4 regions of the Halomonas caseinilytica genome follow, and region 4 is predicted to be linked to each of the others. Evidence: predicted binding sites of a transcription regulator. Region 4 holds the regulator's gene; each other region holds the start of a gene.

Region 1 (4,435 bases), on a different contig from region 4:
GATTGACGCTGGAGATCACCAGCATGGGCACGGAGTCGGCCAGCGCCTGGCCCATGGCGGTGGCAATGTTGGTCATGCCCGGCCCGGTGATGATGAAGCAGACGCCGGGCCGGCCGGTGGCCCGGGCATAGCCGTCGGCCATGAAACCGGCGCCCTGCTCGTGGCGCGGCGTGATGTGGCGCAGGCCGCTGTCGTGCAGGCCACGATAGAGCTCCACGGTGTGCACGCCCGGGATGCCGAAGATGGTGTCCACCTGGTAGGTATCGCGCAGCAGGCGGATCAGCAGGTCGGCGCAGGTCATGTCGGGATGGTTGGTGTCACGCATGTCGAGCCTCCTCAGCCGACCAGCCAGTGGCCCATGATCACGATGATCGGCAGGGTGATGGCGGTGCGCAGCAGGAAGATGACCACCAGCTCCCAGAGCTTGAGCGGAATCTTGGACTTCAGCAGCAGAGCACCGATCTCGGACATGTAGATCAACTGGGTCAGCGACAGGCAGGCGATGACGAAGCGCGTCAGTTCGCTCTCGATGTCGCTGGCCAGCACCGCCGGCAAAAACATGTCGGCAAAACCCACCAGGGTGGCCGGCGCGGCGGCCGCGGCCTCGGGCACACGCATCCACTCGAGGATCGGCACCATGGGGTACGACAGCCAGGTGAACAGCGGCGTGAACTCGGCGAACACCAGGGCGATCGTGCCGATGGCAATCACCAGCGGTAGCAGGCCGAAGAAGATGTCGGCGACGTTGAACAGGGCCCGGCGCAGCAGTTCGTGGGGGCCCGGTGCCTTCTCGGCCCGCGCCACGGCCATGCCGAGGCTGTAGCGCAACAGGCCGGTGGAGCCGGTGCGTTCCTCGGCGATGCGGCAGCCGACGGGTTCATAGTAGGTATTCGGCTTGCGCGACAGCGGCGGCAGGCGCGGCACGATCACCGCGGCGATGAGCCCCGCCACCACGACCGTCAGGTAGAAGGGAATGAAGAGGTGGTTGATGCCGATGAAGCTGGTCACCAGCAGGGCGAAGGCGATGGAGACGATTGAGAAGTTGGTGGCAATGGCCGAGGCTTCACGACGGTTGTAGTAGCCCTGTTCGTATTGCTGGGTGGTGATCAGCACGCCCACGGTGCCCGAGCCCATCCAGGAGGCAGTGGCATCGATGGCGCTGCGTCCCGGCAGACCGAAGATCCGTCGGAAGGGCGTGCGCACCAGACTGCCGATGAACTCCATGAAGCCGAAATCGACCAGGAAAGGCAGCAGGAGGGCGGCGAAGAAGAAGAAGGTCAACAGCACCGGCGCCAGGTCATTGAGCATCACCCCGCCGGTGAAGGAGGCGGTGATCACGTCCGGCCCGACCTGGAAGAAGGTCATCAGGGCAAAGGCGGCGCCCAGCAGGCGCATCACCAGCCACAGTGGCGCGACGCCGAACAGCTCGCCCAGGGCATTGTCGCGGGCCCAGGCGGGGTTGGTGAACTTGACGAGCAGGGTCAGCAGTACCGAGAGGCACAGCACGACCACGGCAATGGCCGGCAGGGCGTCGCCGAGCAGGGCCTTGAGGCCATCGGCGAGCAATCCCATGCCGATGTTGATGGTGTCGCCCGTCGAGAAGGGCACCAGGAACATGCCGATACCGATCAAGGACGGCACGATGAACTTGAGCAGCCCGGATTTTCCCAAGGGGCCGCCGGTCGCGGTAGATGTTGTGGAGTCGAGGGAGGACATGATGAAACCCTGTTTGGCGTTGTAATGGGGATGCCCGACCGATGGGCCGGGACAGCTATTCGGGTGTCAGTCGCGGTATTGGACGCCGGGCAGCACGCACAGCATCTCGTAGAGCAGGGTGGCGCCCATCAGGGCGGTGTTGCCGCTGGTGTCGTAGGGCGGAGCGACCTCGACGAGATCACCGCCGACCACGTTGAGTCCCCGGGCGCCACGCACGATCTCGAGCCCCTGTTGGGCGGTCAGGCCGCCCATCTCCACGGTGCCGGTGCCCGGTGCCACCGAGGGGTCCAGGCCGTCGATGTCGAAGGAGATGTAGACCGGGCCGGCGCCCATCTGCTCGCGGACCTCGGCCATCAGGGGCGCCAGCGACTTGTACCAGCATTCCTCGGCGGTGACGACGCGAAAGCCTTGCTTCCGGCACCAGTCGAAGTCGTCGGCCGCATAGCCGGTGCCGCGCAGGCCGATCTGAACGACGCGCTGGCTGTCCAGCAGGCCTTCTTCTTGGGCGCGGCGGAAGGGGCAGCCATGGGCGACCTCTTCGCCGAACATCTGGTCGTTTATGTCGGCGTGGGCGTCGATATGAATCAACCCGACCGGGCCGTGCTTCTTGGCGATGGCGCGCAGCACGGGCCAGGTCAGGGTGTGGTCGCCGCCCAGGGTCAGCGGCACGCAATCCTGCGCAAGCACGGCATCATAGTGGCGCGTGATGATGTCGAGGTTCTTGGGCAGGTTGAAGGTGTTGATCGGCACATCGCCGATGTCGGCCACCTGCAGGCTGTCGAAGGGCGCGGCGCGGGTGGCCATGTTGTAGGGGCGCAGCATGCGCGACTCATCGCGGATCTGGCGCGGCCCGAGGCGAGTGCCCGGACGGTTCGAGGTGCCGATGTCCATGGGGATGCCAAGGAAGGCGGCATCGAGGCCGGTGGCGTCGTCCTGGGTGGGCAGGCGCATCATGGTGGAGGGGCCGCCGAAACGGGGCATCTCGTTACCGCCGAGGGGCTGGTTGAAATCGCTCATGGTGGGCTTCCCGAGTCGTGGTGATTGTCTCTCTGGTTCTAGCAGGAAATGTGCCAGGATTTTATTTTCTTGTTTTTCAGTAAGTTATCGGGATGAGTGATCCATTTTTGAATCGCCTGACAGGCTTGGATGATACACTTGTGGATCAATGATCCATGAATGAATCGATGCCATGAGCGATCTCGACTCCCTGACCCTGCGCACCATTATCGAAACCGCCCACGACCACTTCTTCGTGGTCGAGGCCGATGGACGAATACGCGATGTCAGCCCGGCAGCGGCGGCGGTGTACGGCATGTCCCGTGAGGCTCTGTGTCGTACCACGGTTCAGGCGCTGGAAGCCGAGGGGGTGCTGCGACCCTCGGTCAGCCTGGAAGTGATGCGTACCGGCGAGCCGGCTCAGGTGGCCCAGGTGACCAGCACGGGGCGTCGTGTCATCGCCCAGGCACATCCGGTGTTCGATGCCGGCAAGCTGGTTGCCGTGGTCAGCCGCTCGATGGATCTCACCGATCTGCAGTTGCTGCAGGAGGAATACGCCCTGCTGCAGCGGCGCTTCAACGAGCATTTGAGACGGGGTGGCGGCGAAGAGGCCGGCAGCGAGATCGAACTGGCGGACCTGGAGGCTCGCAGCGGGTTGATGCGCGAGGTCGCGCTGCTGCTCAAGCGAGTGGCACCGACGGATGCCACGGTGTTGATGCTCGGTGAGTCGGGGGTCGGCAAGACCGCCTTCGCCCGACAGTTGCACCGCTGGAGTCCTCGGCACAAGGGCCCCTTCGTCGACGTCAATTGCGGGGCGATTCCCGAGAGCCTGTTCGAATCCGAGATGTTCGGCTATCGGCAGGGGGCCTTCAGTGGCGCCGCGCCGGGCGGCAAGGCGGGGCTGATGGAGCAGGCCGAGGGTGGCACGCTGTTTCTGGACGAGGTCGGCGAGCTGCCGCTGCCGATGCAGGCCAAGCTGCTCAAGGTGATCCAGGATGGCTGCATCACGCGGCTCGGCGATACCCGCGCGAGGCGTGTCGATTTCCGCCTGGTGGTGGCCACCAACCAGGACCTGGCGCGCAGTGTCGAGGCCGGTCGCTTCCGGTTGGATCTCTATTATCGTCTCAACGTCATCCCCGTGACCCTGCCGCCGCTGCGGGAGCGCCGCGAGGATATTCCCGGCCTGGTCGAGCGCCACCTGCAGCGTCTCAACACGCGTTATGGTCGCGACAAGATCATCGCCCGCGATGCCTGGCAGACGCTGATGGGCTGGGAGTGGCCCGGCAACGTGCGCGAGCTCGAGAACTGGCTGGAGCGTGCCTGGCTCTCGGCGAGCGAAGACGTGATTCGGCCCCGGCAGGTGCCCGGGCAGCCGGAAGGTCCCGAGCGAGCCGCGACCACGACGCGGGAGGCGGCGCCGTCCGGATGCCGCGGCCTGGCCGAAGGCGAGACGCTCCAGAGCGCGCTGGCCCGCACCGAACGCGACATCCTGGCCGCGCTGTGTCGCGAAGCGAACTCGACCTACGCCATCGCCGAGCGCCTCGGCATCAGCCAGCCCAGCGTGGTGAGGAAGTTGCGACGACACGGGTTGCGTATCGAGCGCTCGCGTTAGGAGATCGTGCCGGACGACATCGGTGGTAGCGGTCAGCACTTGGTGTAGGGATGTTCCACGGCCCCGAAAGAGTGGGTTCTTGGCCATGACATCACAAACTTCGTCATCGAG
Region 2 (4,435 bases), on a different contig from region 4:
ACCGGCGTCGAGCTGGTCATTGCCGTGGTGGTGCTGTTGCTCTACACGGCCCTGCTGCAGCCATTGGGCTTCATCATCAGCACTACCTTGGCAGTCGGCACGCTGTGCTGGCGGATGGGTGCGACCCTGCCCAAGGCCTATGTGACCGGCGCCGTGGCCGGCGTGGTGGTGTTCCTGGTATTCAACTATGCCCTTGGCCTTGCGCTGCCGCTGGGTCTGCTGTCGTTCCTGGAGGTTGGCTGATGGAAACTCTGGGTTATCTGATGGACGGTTTTGCGGTCGCGCTGGCACCGCACAACCTGATGTTCGCCTTGCTGGGGGCCTTTCTCGGCACCCTGATCGGCGCTCTGCCGGGCCTCGGGCCGGCCAACGGCGTGGCGATTCTGATTCCGCTGGCCTTCACGCTGGGGCTGCAGCCTGAGACCGCGATGATCATGCTCACCGCGGTCTACGCGGGTGCCATGTATGGTGGGCGCATCTCGTCGATCCTGCTCAATATACCCGGTGACGAACCGGCAATGATGACCTGCCTGGATGGCTACCCGATGGCCAAGAAGGGCAAGGCCGCCGAAGCCCTGGCGATTTCTGCCGTGGCCTCCTTCATGGGCAGCCTGATTGCCACCATCGGCCTGATTCTGCTGGCTCCCTTGCTGGCCGATTTCGCCCTGACCTTCGGCCCGGCCGAGTACTTCGCGCTCTTCCTGCTGGCCTTCGCGACCCTGGGCGGCATTACCGGCAAGAACCCGATGAAGACGGTGGTGGCGGCCTGCATCGGCCTGATGATTGCCACCGTGGGCATCGATACCACCGGGGTGCAGCGTTACACCTTCGGCGTGCTGGAACTCTACGAAGGGGTGGATTTCATCATCGCCATCGTCGGGCTGTTCGCCATCTCCGAGTTGTTGTTCTTCATCGAGGACAAGGCCGGTGGCGGCAAGGAGAAGATGGCCGTCAACAAGCTGACGCTTTCCTGGAAGGACATTCGCGAGATCATGCCGTCGAGCATCCGGGGTGGCATCCTGGGCTTCATCGCCGGCGTGTTGCCGGGGGCGGGCGCCTCGCTGGGCAGTTTCATCGGCTATACGCTGGAAAAGAAAGTCGTCGGCAAGAAGGGGTATTTCGGCGAGGGTGACCCGCGTGGCGTCGCAGGCCCCGAGGCGGGTAACAACGGTGCCTCCAGCGGTGCCCTGGTGCCCATGCTAACCCTCGGTGTACCGGGCAGCGGCACCACCGCCGTGCTGCTGGCGCTGCTGATCTCGCTGAACATCACCCCCGGACCGCTGATGTTCACCCAGAACGCCGACATCGTCTGGGGCGTCATCGCCGCGTTGCTGATTGGCAACTTCCTGCTGCTGGTGCTCAACATTCCGCTGGTGGGGATTTTCGTCAAGCTGCTGTCGGTACCGCCGATGTATCTGTTGCCGATCGTGACCATGATCGCCTTTGTCGGCATCTACTCGATCAGCAATACCACCTTCGACCTCTACTTCATGGTGGCCTTCGGCGTTGCCGGTTATGTGCTGCGCAAGCTGGAGATCCCGCTGGTGCCGGTCATCCTTGGCTTGTTGCTGGGGCCGGAGATGGAGAAGAACCTGCGGCATGCCATGGACATCTCCGACGGTGACTGGACCGTGCTCTGGAACAGTGGTCTGGCCATCGGCCTGTGGGTGTTTGCCGGCCTGGGGTTGATCCTGCCCTATATCGTCGGGCCCATCCTGCGTCGGCGGATGAAGGTCGCTACCGGGACGGGAGGTCCCGAAGGCGACTGAACCTTTCAGTACCGGCGATTCCCTGACGGGGGGCACTGGCATGGCCAGTGCCCCCCGTCTTGTTATGGGTCGCACGGTAGCGGTGCAGAGCGGACGATGTGGGCACTGATTCGAGGCAATGGCCGCTCGTTGACTGCACCAAGGCAGCACATCGAGAAGATGCGATAGGTGGCGAGACGCGCTATTGGCCTGACATCAAAGCAATAATCACATGAAAGGTGATTCTGGCGCGACCCTTGCAAAGGATTGCGGGCAGGGTGCGCTCGGCGCATGCCCTGACTGTCGATCACTGACTTCCGATAACAATGATCCGGATCGCAAGGAGATCACCATGACCTCACGTCGTCCCGCCATGCGACCTCACTGGCTGGCCGCTCCATTATTGAGCCTGGCCGTCGCCACACCTGCCCTGGCGGAGGAAGATCCCATCAAGGTGGGCATCCTGCATTCCCTGTCCGGCACCATGGCGATCAGCGAAACGGTGCTCAAGGACACCGTGGAGATGCTGATCGAGCAGCAGAATGCGGAAGGTGGCCTGCTGGGCCGTGAACTGGAAGCGGTAGTGGTCGATCCCGCCTCCGACTGGCCGCTGTTTGCCGAGAAGGCCCGCGAACTGCTCGCTCAGGAGAAGGTTGACGTCATCTTCGGCAATTGGACGTCGGTGTCGCGCAAGTCGGTGCTACCGGTAGTCGAGGAGCTCAACGGCCTGCTCTTCTATCCGGTGCAGTACGAGGGCGAGGAATCTTCCGAGAACGTTTTCTACACGGGGGCGGCGCCCAACCAGCAGGCGATTCCTGCTGTCAATTACCTGCATGATCAGGTCGGCGTCGAGCGCTGGGTGCTGGCCGGCACCGACTACGTCTATCCGCGTACCACCAACAAGATCCTCGAGGCCTATCTGAAGAACGAATTCGGCGTATCCGACGAGGACATCACGGTCAACTACACGCCCTTCGGACACTCGGACTGGCAGAACATCGTCTCCGAGATCAAGGCCTTCGGCAGTGAGGGCAGAAAGACCGCGGTGGTTTCCACCATCAACGGCGATGCCAACGTGCCTTTCTACCGCGAGCTTGGCAATCAGGGCATTGATGCCGCCGACATCCCGGTCGTCGCCTTCTCGGTGGGCGAGCAGGAGCTCACCGGCATCGACACTGGCCCGCTGGTCGGCCATCTGGCCGCCTGGAACTACTTCATGAGCGTCGATACCGAGGCCAACTACGACTTCATCGACGCCTGGATAGAGCACACCGGCGACGAGATGGCGGTGACCAACGATCCCATGGAAGCGCACTACATTGGCTTCAACATGTGGACCGAGGCGGTGCGCAAGGCAGGCACCACCGAGGTGGACGCGGTCAAGGAGGCCATCGTCGGTGTCTCGGTGCCCAACCTCTCGGGCGGCTACGCGACGATGATGCCCAACCACCACATCACCAAGCCGGTGCTGATCGGCGAGATCCAGGACAATGGCCAGTTCTCCGTCGTCTGGAAGACGCCTTCCACCGTGGCCGGCGACGCCTGGTCCGACTATCTGGATGGCTCCAGGGACCTGATCAGCGACTGGCGCAAGCCCATGGAATGCGGCAACTACAACGTGGTGCGCGGTAGCTGCGGCGGCAGCCAGGCCGAGGAAGAGGCATCCCAGGAGTAATCAGCCTCGTCACTGCCACAGGGCCGGCTACACCCTGGACTATCGAAGAACGCGGTAGCTCGGGGCTGTTCCGTCGACAAGCCTGCGAGGAGGCGCTGTGAACCCATCCCTGGGCGCTACCGACGTCATCCATGACGTCGGACCTCCTCTTCGGCTTGTCCCTGGCGCCCCTTGCTGCGGGCAACAGCGATTGCCTTGGCGAACGCCGGTCCGATGGATCATGTCATCTCCCTGCTTCATACAGGACACGCCCATGAGGATGCTCCCACGCTTCCTGTCAGGCCTGCTGTGCCTGTGCCTGCTGTGCGGCCTGCCGCTGGCTGTTCAGGCGCAGGACGATCCCGGCCAGGCTTTGCTGGATCCCCTCGCTACCGCCTCCTACGCCGAGAAGGGCGAGGCGATCGAGGCCATCATCGAAAGCGGCGACGCGCGCAGTCGCCGCTGGCTCGAGGCGCTGCTCGGCGGCAAGCTGCAGCGCCACAAGAACACCGGCCGTTTCGTCGTGGTCGTCGAGAATCGCGGCCGCAACTGGCCGGTGGTCGATGCGCTGAGCTTCGAGGACGCCGGCGAGATGTCGCGCCGCGATCTTGACCGCATCGGCATCAACAATGCCCTGCGCGGCCAGTTGCAGGGCGCGTTGGCGGTGCTCGACCTGCATGCCGATGAGGTCGCCGAGCGTCGCGAGGCGGCCAGAGCGCTGCTTGGCGCTGTCGATGCCGGCCTGGTCGAGCCAATCCGGGCGGTCATCGACGGTGAAGAGGACGCCGAGGTGCGTCGCCTGCTCGAGCAGGCCCTGTCCATTCAGCGCCTGGAAGCGGGCGAGGTCGAAGCGGTGGAGACCTTGAGCGGCAGCCTCAATGCCCAGGTACGCTCGGCGCTGAATGCCGCCAGCCGCAGCGAGGATGCCGAGCTTGCCGCTGCCGCGACCTCGGCCATGGCCGATATCGAGCAGAAGATGGCGCTCAACCGGGGCCTGGAGACGCTCTACTTTGGCCTCTCTCTGGGCTCGGTT
Region 3 (4,435 bases), on a different contig from region 4:
CGAGGACCTCTCGTCCTTCACTCATCAGCTCGGCCACGCTGCGGCCGTCACGGGCTCCTTCCATGATCCAGCAGCTGATCAATGCCATGGCCTCGGGGTAATTCAACCGGAGGCCGCGATCACGCCGCCGCTCCGCCAGCAGTCCCGCCGTGAACAGCAGCAGCTTGTCCTTGTCGCGAGGGGTCAGTTCCATAGCAGTAGCTCCCGAACCATGTCGTTGATCTTCTGTGTCCTAGATGTTGCAACCAAGCTGGAAGAGCGGCGCTCCGCGCCTGGAAGCGGGAAGCCGGAAGAAACCCCATTGCCTGGATACCGGAGACTTCCAGCTTCTGACTTCAAGCTTCCAGCTCCCATCATGTCTTCCAGATCCGTGGCACCTGCGCCTCGCGCCCCGCCAGTCGTGGCCGCAACACCGTCCAGGCCGCTTCGCACAACGACCAGGCCTCGTTGCGCGCATCGCCCAGATAACGCAACAGCAGAACCTCGTTGCGGGCCGTGACGGCCCAGCGTCGCGAACTCGGCAAGGCATCACGCAAGGCCGCGATGGCGTCTTGTGGGTCGTCGAGCCCCACTGCCCAGAGCGAGGCCTGGACCGTGGCGCCACCCTGCCCCCAATGACCAAGAAAGCGCGGATGATCAGGGTCCAGGGGTTGTCGCTCCCGCCATAGCGGACGCCCCTCCCGTGTCATGTGAAAGCGTTGTTCCAGGTATCCGGTCGCAAACGGCAAATGACTCGCCGGCCGTCCCAAGGCCAGCACCTCCCAGCCCAGACAACGGGCCTGGCTGCCGAGCTCGATGGTCGTCGTCTGCCTGCCCCGCGAGCCATCGAAGGCAATGGTCTCCTGGGGCAGCCACTCCAGCAGGGCGTTGTCCGCCACCCGCAATCGAGCGTTCTGCTCCCAGGCCACGGCGTGGCTGTCCGTTCGGTAGAGCTTGTTGGCGGCCGGCGTGGTCAACAGCGCCTGGGCACCGGCTGCCACCTCGACCTCGATGTTCAGCGCATCGCCACTGACCACCCCGCCGGGCGGATGCAACAGATAGACATGGCAAGTCCCCGTACGCCCTTCCGGATAAAAGGATCGCTGGACGCGTAATGGGCCCCGATGATGCGCCCGCACCAGGCGGGTACGGCCATCCGCATGAGCATCGAAGCCCAGTTCCAGCGAGGCCGCCCAACGGCGATGACCATCGAAACGGTGACCGGACTCGGTGGTCGACGGAATGGCGCGCGGAATGGCCGTCATTGACGAGGGTCCTTATGCATCCGGTGGCAATCATTGCCTCATACTGAGCAAGCCGCGTACCAATCTGGTGAAGTGACGAAAAAACCATTTTCAATCATTGGGTTACCTTGTACACAGAAAGGTATCCAGCTACCGGCATGCACCACAGCAACCGGTGAACAGCCCGCTTTGCGCACCATCCGAGTGCGCAATAGCCCCAATTGCACCGACACAGAGCAAAACGCCCGCTGCGGTCGACACCGTGGCGGGCGCTCGTGGCGCCAGAACCTAGACAGTCAAATGCTCCTTGATCAGCGCATCGGAGAGCTCGCCGATGTCGCCTCCGGCCACCGACCGACCGCGGTCCAGGATGGCAAAACGATCGGCGTACCGGCGCGCAAAAGGCAGTTTCTGCTCCACCAGCAGCACGGTCAGGCCGTCCTCGGCGATCAGCCGGCGGATCACCTCGCCGATCTGGGTGACGATATTGGGCTGGATGCCCTCTCCCGGCTCGTCGAGGATCAACAGACGCGGCTCCAGCACCAGGGCGCGCCCGATGGCCAATTGCTGCTGCTGGCCGCCGGAGAGGTCGCCACCGCGGCGATGACGCATTTCGGCCAGCACCGGGAAAAGCTCATGAATGCGCTCGGGAATCGACTTGCGACCGTCGCCACGTGCGGCCAGGCCGGTACGCAGATTTTCCTCGACCGTGAGCAGCGGAAATATCTGTCGGCCCTGGGGCACATAGCCGATGCCCAGTCGCGAGCGCTCCTCCACGCGCTTGCGGGTCAATTCCACGTCGTCGGCATAGCGGATACTGCCGGAGGCCGTGGCCACCTCGCCCATGACCGCCTTCATCAGCGTGGTCTTGCCGACCCCGTTGCGTCCCATCACGCAGGTGCACTGCCCCGCCGGCACCTCAAGGTCGAGATCCCAGAGCGTGTGGCTCTCGCCGTAGAATTGGTTGAGCGTGTCGATGCTCAGCATCAGGCGACCTCCTCCTCGGTTCCCAGGTACACCTCGACCACCTTGGGATCGCTGGCGACCCGGTCCATGCTGCCCTCGGCCAGCACGCTACCCTGGTGCAGTACCGTCACGGTGCGCGCGATGGAACGCACGAAGCCCATGTCATGTTCGACGACCACCACCGACTGCCTGCCCTTGCCGGCCAGGCCGGTGAGCAGCTCGGCGGTGCGCTCCATCTCCTGCTCGGTCATGCCGGCCACCGGCTCGTCCACCAGCAGCAGGCGCGGCCGTTGCATCAGCAGCATGCCGATCTCCAGCCACTGCTTCTGGCCGTGGGACAGGATGCCCGACGGCGCATGACGCAACTCGATGAGGCCAATGGTCGCCAGCACCTCCTCGATGCGGTCGCGCACCTCGCCGGTCAAACGCGCGGTCAGCGTGGGCAGAATGCGCTTGTCGGCGGCCATGGCCAGCTCCAGGTTCTCGAAGACCGTCAATGCCTCGAACACCGTGGGTTTCTGGAACTTGCGGCCGATACCGAGGCTGGCGATCTCCGGTTCGTTCATGGTCAGCAGGTCGTGACGGCTGCCGAACCACGCCGAGCCGGTATCGGGTCGGGTCTTGCCGGTGATGATGTCCATCATGGTGGTCTTGCCGGCCCCGTTGGGACCGATGATGCAACGCAGCTCGCCGTCGTCGATGGTCAGGTTGAGGGCATCGATGGCCTTGAAGCCGTCGAAGCTGACACTGACGTCTTCCAGATAAAGGATGGGACCGTGGCGCACGTCCACCGGCGACGCCGCCGGCGCCAGGAAGTCGAAGACGCGATCGCGATCGGCCAGGGATTGCAGGAAACTCATGTGGCAGCCTCCCCTGCGGTCGGTTGTGATGTTGCGGCGCGACGCCGGAGACGCAGGCACAGCAAACCGGCGATGCCCTTGGGCAGGAAGACGGTGACCAGCACGAACATGCCACCCAGGGCGAACAGCCAGGCATCGGGCATCACCCCGGTGAATACCGTCTTGGCATAGTTGACCAGCAGCGCGCCGATCACCGCCCCGTAGAGGGTGGCGCGGCCGCCGAGCGCTACCCACAGCACCACTTCGATGGAGAAGATCGGCGAGAACTCGCTGGGATTGATGATGCCCACCTGGGGCACGTAGAGAGCGCCGGCCAGCCCGGCAAGCATCGCCGAGACCACGAAGACGAACAGTTGGAAACGCTCGACCCGATAGCCCAGAAAGCGGGCTCGCGCCTCGGCGTCGCGGCAGGCCACGCTGACCCGGCCCAGCTTGCTGGCGACGATCGCCCGGCACAGCACATAGCCCAGTGCCAGAGCGATGCCGGTGGCGAGGAACAGTCCCAGCCGGGTGGCGTCGCTTCTCAGGTCGAAGCCCAGCAGCTCGCGGAAATCGGTGAGGCCGTTGTTGCCACCGAAGCCCATCTCGTTGCGGAAGAAGGCCAGCATCAGGGCAAAGGTCATGGCCTGGGTGATGATCGACAGATACACCCCGGTGACACGCGAGCGAAATGCCAGAAAACCGAACACCAGCGCCAAAAGGCCCGGCGCCAGCAACACCATCAAGAAGGCGAACCACGGCATGTCGAAGCCCAGCCAGTACCAGGGCAGGCTGTCCCAGTCCAGGAACACCATGAAATCCGGCAGCACAGGGTCTCCGTAGGTACCCCGATCACCGATCTGTCGCATCAGGTACATGCCCATGGCATAGCCGCCCAGGGCGAAGAAGGCGCCATGGCCGAGGCTGAGAATGCCCAGATAGCCCCACACCAGATCGACGGCCACCGCCAGCAGTGCATAGCTGAGATACTTGCCGAGCAGCGTCACCGCATAGGTGGAGACATGCAGAGGATGGCCCGCCGGCACGGCCAGGTTGAGCAATGTCACCAACGCCAGGGCGGCCAGCAGGATGCCCAGGAACAGCCGGGTGGCGCGCTCACGAAAAGGTCTCGTCAACCACATGGCGAATCAGCCCTCCGCTGCCCGGCCCTTCTGCGGAAAGAGTCCGCGGGGGCGCTTCTGGATGAACAGGATGATGAACACGAGCACCACGATCTTGGCCAGCACCGCACCAGCCCAGGGCTCGAGGACCTGGTTGATGACGCCCAGCGACAGGCCGGCCACCAGGGTTCCCCAGAGATTCCCCACACCGCCGAACACCACCACCATGAAGGAGTCGATGATGTAGTTCTGGCCAAGGTTGGGGCCAACGTTGGTGAGCTGCGAG
Region 4 (4,435 bases):
ATTGCACCAGCTCTGCGAGCAGCTCGACATCACCCTCGACCAGGTCGCCTACTGCGGTGACGACATGCCCGACCTGGCCCCCATCTTCCAGGCCGGCGTCGGCATCAGCGTCCCCGGCGCGCCAAGCTACATCCGCCAGCACGCCGACTGGGTCACCGAGCGCCCTGGCGGACACGGCGCGGTGCGCGAGATCTGCGATGCCCTGCTCCAGGCCCAAGGGCAATGGGATGCCATGCTCGACGCCTATCTGAATGATCGGGCCTGATCCCATGCGACTGCCCCGCCCCGGTTTTCGTACTTGGCTCTTCCTGCTGCTGCTGGCCCTCGGCGGCGGGCTGGCCCTGCTCGATTCTCGCGACGACGACTCGCCCGGGCCGGTGCCCCGGGACGCCGCCGGCGAGCCGGACTACTACCTGGAAGACGTCGAAGCCACACGCTTCGATGCCGAAGGCACCCCCCACCAGCGGCTCGTCACCCCGCGCCTCGTGCACACCCCCATCGACGATGTCACGCGTCTGGAAAACCCCGAGGTCAGGCTCCACGCCGATGATGGCCGGCTCTGGACCGCCCGCGCCGAGCAAGGCCGGCTGGAAGCCGGTGGCAATCCCCTGAGGCTCAGCGGCGATGTCCGCCTCGAGGCCCCCGCGGAACGCTGGCGCCTGACCACTCAGAGGCTGCACTACGATGCCGACACCGGCCATGCCTGGAGCGAGACGCCCGCCACGCTCAGCCAGCCTCCCCAATCCATGCGGGGCGAGCATTTCGACGCCTGGATTCATGACAATCGTGCGCGACTGACCGACAATGTTCGCGGTCATCACCCGCCGGCAACCGATGAGGACCCCGAGCCATGACGCGAACCACCTCCCCCTTTCTGCTGGGCCTGTCACTGGTCATCCTGAGCCTCGCCGTCTCCCAGGCACAGGCACTGGAGGGAGACGCCAGCGCCCCGATCCAGGTCGAGGCCGACCGCCTGGACCTCGATGACCGTGCCGGCACCGCCGTCTACCAGGGCAACGTGAACATTCAGCAGGGCAGCATGCGCCTGACCGGCTCACGAGTGGAAATCCGCCGCAACGACGCCGGCGAGCTGAGCCAGGCCATCGCCACCGGCGATCGCGCCTATATCGAACAGCAGCCCGCTCCCGACGAATCAGTGGTACGCGGCTGGGGGCAGCGCATCGTCTACCACGTGGCCGAACGCCGCATGGAACTCATCGACCAGGCCGAACTGCACCGGGGCGGTGACACCTTCGATGGCGGCTACCTGGAGTACTTTCTCGATCGCCGCGTGGTCCAGGCGCGTTCCTCCGCGGAAGGCGTCGAAGGCAACCAGCGAGTACGCATGACCCTGGAACCCGAGCAGCAGGATTCGCAATGAAGACGCTCCACGCCCGCCACCTGGCCAAGAGCTACAAACGCCGACGCGTGGTCCATGACATCAGCCTGGAGATCGGCCAGGGCCACATCACCGGCCTGCTGGGCCCCAACGGGGCCGGCAAGACCACCTCCTTCTACATGATCGTGGGCCTGGTGCGTGCCGATGCCGGCCAGGTCGCCATCGACGATCTCGACTTGTCCGATGCCGCCATGCACGAGCGCGCCCACGCCGGTATCGGTTATCTGCCCCAGGAAGCCTCGATCTTCCGCAAGCTCAGCGTGGCCGACAACATCATGGCCATTCTCGAGACCCGCAAGGATCTCGACCGCGCCGGCCGTCGCGACCGCCTGGAATCGCTGCTGGAAGACTTCCACATCACCCACATCCGCCACAACATCGGCATGAGCCTGTCCGGGGGTGAGCGCCGACGGGTGGAAATCGCACGCGCTCTGGCCACCGAGCCTGACTTCATCCTGCTTGACGAACCCTTCGCTGGCGTGGACCCGATTTCCGTCGGCGAGATCAAGGGCATCATCCGCCAGCTCAAGACACGCGGCATCGGTGTACTGATCACCGACCACAACGTCCGCGAGACCCTCGACATCTGCGACGGCGCCTACATTGTCGGCGACGGCCAGATCATCGCCGAAGGCGACGCCGAGGCGATCCTCGCCAACCAGCGAGTGCGCGACGTCTACCTAGGCCAAGACTTCCGCCTCTGAGCCCACGGCTTGCCGCCCCTCAGCGCCATGTCACCGCAACAAGCTGATATAATGAACACTTTATCACCAAGGCACGAAATTTGCCGATGGCATGATAATTGCTTTATCGAAGACTTGCATGCCGTGATGCAACGCACTAGGGTGGAGGTTTCTCGCACGTTGAGCGGTTCTCTTTTCCTATGGCCATGAAGGCTTCCCTCCAACTTCGGCTCGGCACCCAGCTGACCATGACGCCCCAATTGCAGCAGGCCATCGCCCTGTTGCAGCTTTCCACTCTCGACCTGCGTCAGGAGGTCCAGCAGGCCCTGGAATCCAACCCCATGCTGGAGCTCGACGAGGACTTCGGCGAACTGGCCGTCGGCGAGGCGCCCGAAGATGACTGGGCCAGCGAGATTCCCGAGGATCTGACCGTCGACAGCGACTGGTCCGATACCTATCAGGATGCCGGATTGGGCAGTCTGAGCGGCACGGGCAGCGGCGAGGCCCCCGACTTCGAGCGTCAGGCAGCGGGCCAAAGCCTGCAGGGGCACCTGGCCTGGCAACTGGCCATGAGCGGCCTGGATGAGCGCTCCTCGCGTATCGCCGAGAGCCTGATCGACGCGGTCAACGAGGATGGCTACCTGGACCAGCCACTGGACGCGATCCGCGATGGCCTGCGCGCCCAGGGCCTGGAAGGGCTCTCCAGCCGCGAGGTCGAAGCCGTGTTGCTGCAGGTGCAGCAGTTCGAGCCCACCGGCGTCTTCGCCCGCGACCTGCGGGAATGCCTGATGCTGCAGCTCGCCGCCCTGCCCCAGGAAACACCTCGACTGCCGCAGGCCCGGCGCCTGGCCCGTCAGTTCCTCGAGGCCCTGGCCGGCGATGATCGACGCCTGCTCAAGCGCCGCCTCGGCCTGGACGACGCGGCGCTCGACGAGGTGATCGCCCTGATCCGAGGACTCGACCCACGCCCGGGCAGCGCGTTCGCCAGCGGCGGCAACGACTACGTCATCCCCGACCTGGTCGCCCGGCGCGACGAACAAGGCTGGCAGATCGAGCTCAACCCCGAGGCCATGCCACGCGTGCGCATCCAGCCCGACTACGCCGCCTTGATCCGACGCGCCGACAAGAGCCAGGACAACCAGTTCCTCAAGGATCACCTGCAGGAGGCTCGCTGGCTGCTCAAGAGTCTGGCCAGTCGCAACGACACTCTGCTGCGCGTCGGTCGCGAGATCATGGCCCGCCAGCTGGACTTCCTCGAGCACGGCGAGGAAGCCATGAAACCCTTGATCCTGGCCGACATCGCCCAGGCCGTCGAGATGCACGAATCGACCATCTCGCGGGTGACGACCCAGAAATACATCCACACGCCACGCGGTGTGTTCGAGCTCAAGTACTTCTTCTCCAGCCATGTCGGCGACGGCGACGACGCCCACTCCAGCACCGCCATACGGGCCCGGATCCGCAAGCTCATCCATGAGGAACCGGCACGCAAGCCGCTCTCCGACAACAAGCTTGTCACCCTGCTCGCCGAGGAAGGCATCGATGTCGCACGGCGAACCGTGGCCAAGTATCGCGAAGCCATGAACATCCCCTCCTCGAGCCAGCGCAAGCGCCTTCGCTGAGCGTTTTCGAGCGAGCCTGGCAACAGCGTTTCACAGGGGGTTTGCACGACTCCAAAAAGGGTTACAATCGAGGCACAACCCAAGGAGCAAGGAGCGTGTCATGCAAGTCAACCTCACCGGCCATCATGTGGAATTGACCGACGCACTGCGTGACTATGTCCAAGAGAAGCTCGCGCGACTCGAACGTCACTACGACAACATCACCACCGTGCAAGTCACGCTCTCCGTGGAGAAAGAACGTCAACAGGCTGCCTGTACCCTGCATGCCGCCGGTGCTGACCTGCATGCCGAAGCGATGGACGGGGACATGTACGCCGCCATCGACGCCCTTGCCGACAAGCTCGATCGCCAGTTGGTGAAACACAAGGAAAAATCCCAGGCGCGCGCCCAGGGCGCCGCCGGCGTACGCTGATCCATCATGACTCTGGAAACCATCCTTCCCCCCGAGCGCACGCTCTTCGACGTGCCCGGGGGGAGCAAAAAGCGCGTACTGGAATTCTTCAGCACCTTCATCGCCCAGAACACACCGAGTCTGGACAGCCAGGAGGTCTTCAGCCGCCTGATCGGTCGCGAGCGCCTGGGCAGCACGGGCATCGGGCACGGGGTCGCCATTCCCCACTCCCGCAACCCGCACTGTAAGGCGCCCATTGCCGGCTTTCTGAAGCTCGCCGAGCCGATCGACTTCGACGCCGTCGACGGCGACCCTGTCGACCTGGTGTTCGTGCTGCTGG

What was found. Region 4 encodes sigma-54, which starts transcription at its own class of promoters, with help from an activator protein. Its sites were predicted from a motif close to TGGCACNNNNNTTGCTNT; they were not measured.
Region 1: speB (agmatinase) is a predicted target of sigma-54. The motif match lies at 2,772-2,789, and genes of this name have one in related genera.
Region 2: urtA (urea ABC transporter substrate-binding protein) is a predicted target of sigma-54. The motif match lies at 1,995-2,012, and genes of this name have one in related genera.
Region 3: HSDC_RS12990 (urease accessory protein UreD) is a predicted target of sigma-54. The motif match lies at 1,289-1,306, and genes of this name have one in related genera.

What each region holds. Positions count from the first base shown of each region.
Region 1 covers NZ_BDEO01000010.1:67,355-71,789, forward strand. Annotated here, with positions in the region: gene HSDC_RS11950 (5-guanidino-2-oxopentanoate decarboxylase) at 1-325, opposite strand, end outside; gene HSDC_RS11955 (YjiH family protein) at 337-1,716, opposite strand; gene speB (agmatinase) at 1,783-2,733, opposite strand; gene HSDC_RS11965 (sigma-54 interaction domain-containing protein) at 2,906-4,324, shown strand.
Region 2 covers NZ_BDEO01000011.1:179,665-184,099, reverse strand. Annotated here, with positions in the region: gene HSDC_RS13025 (tripartite tricarboxylate transporter TctB family protein) at 1-243, shown strand, start outside; gene HSDC_RS13020 (tripartite tricarboxylate transporter permease) at 243-1,769, shown strand; gene urtA (urea ABC transporter substrate-binding protein) at 2,101-3,423, shown strand; gene urtB (urea ABC transporter permease subunit UrtB) at 3,677-4,435, shown strand, end outside.
Region 3 covers NZ_BDEO01000011.1:174,646-179,080, forward strand. Annotated here, with positions in the region: gene HSDC_RS12985 (urease subunit gamma) at 1-193, opposite strand, end outside; gene HSDC_RS12990 (urease accessory protein UreD) at 354-1,244, opposite strand; gene urtE (urea ABC transporter ATP-binding subunit UrtE) at 1,512-2,210, opposite strand; gene urtD (urea ABC transporter ATP-binding protein UrtD) at 2,210-3,049, opposite strand; gene urtC (urea ABC transporter permease subunit UrtC) at 3,046-4,170, opposite strand; gene urtB (urea ABC transporter permease subunit UrtB) at 4,177-4,435, opposite strand, start outside.
Region 4 covers NZ_BDEO01000002.1:211,521-215,955, forward strand. Annotated here, with positions in the region: gene HSDC_RS05060 (KdsC family phosphatase) at 1-265, shown strand, start outside; gene lptC (LPS export ABC transporter periplasmic protein LptC) at 270-854, shown strand; gene lptA (lipopolysaccharide transport periplasmic protein LptA) at 851-1,381, shown strand; gene lptB (LPS export ABC transporter ATP-binding protein) at 1,378-2,103, shown strand; gene HSDC_RS05080 (RNA polymerase factor sigma-54) at 2,283-3,704, shown strand; gene hpf (ribosome hibernation-promoting factor, HPF/YfiA family) at 3,805-4,116, shown strand; gene HSDC_RS05090 (PTS sugar transporter subunit IIA) at 4,123-4,435, shown strand, end outside.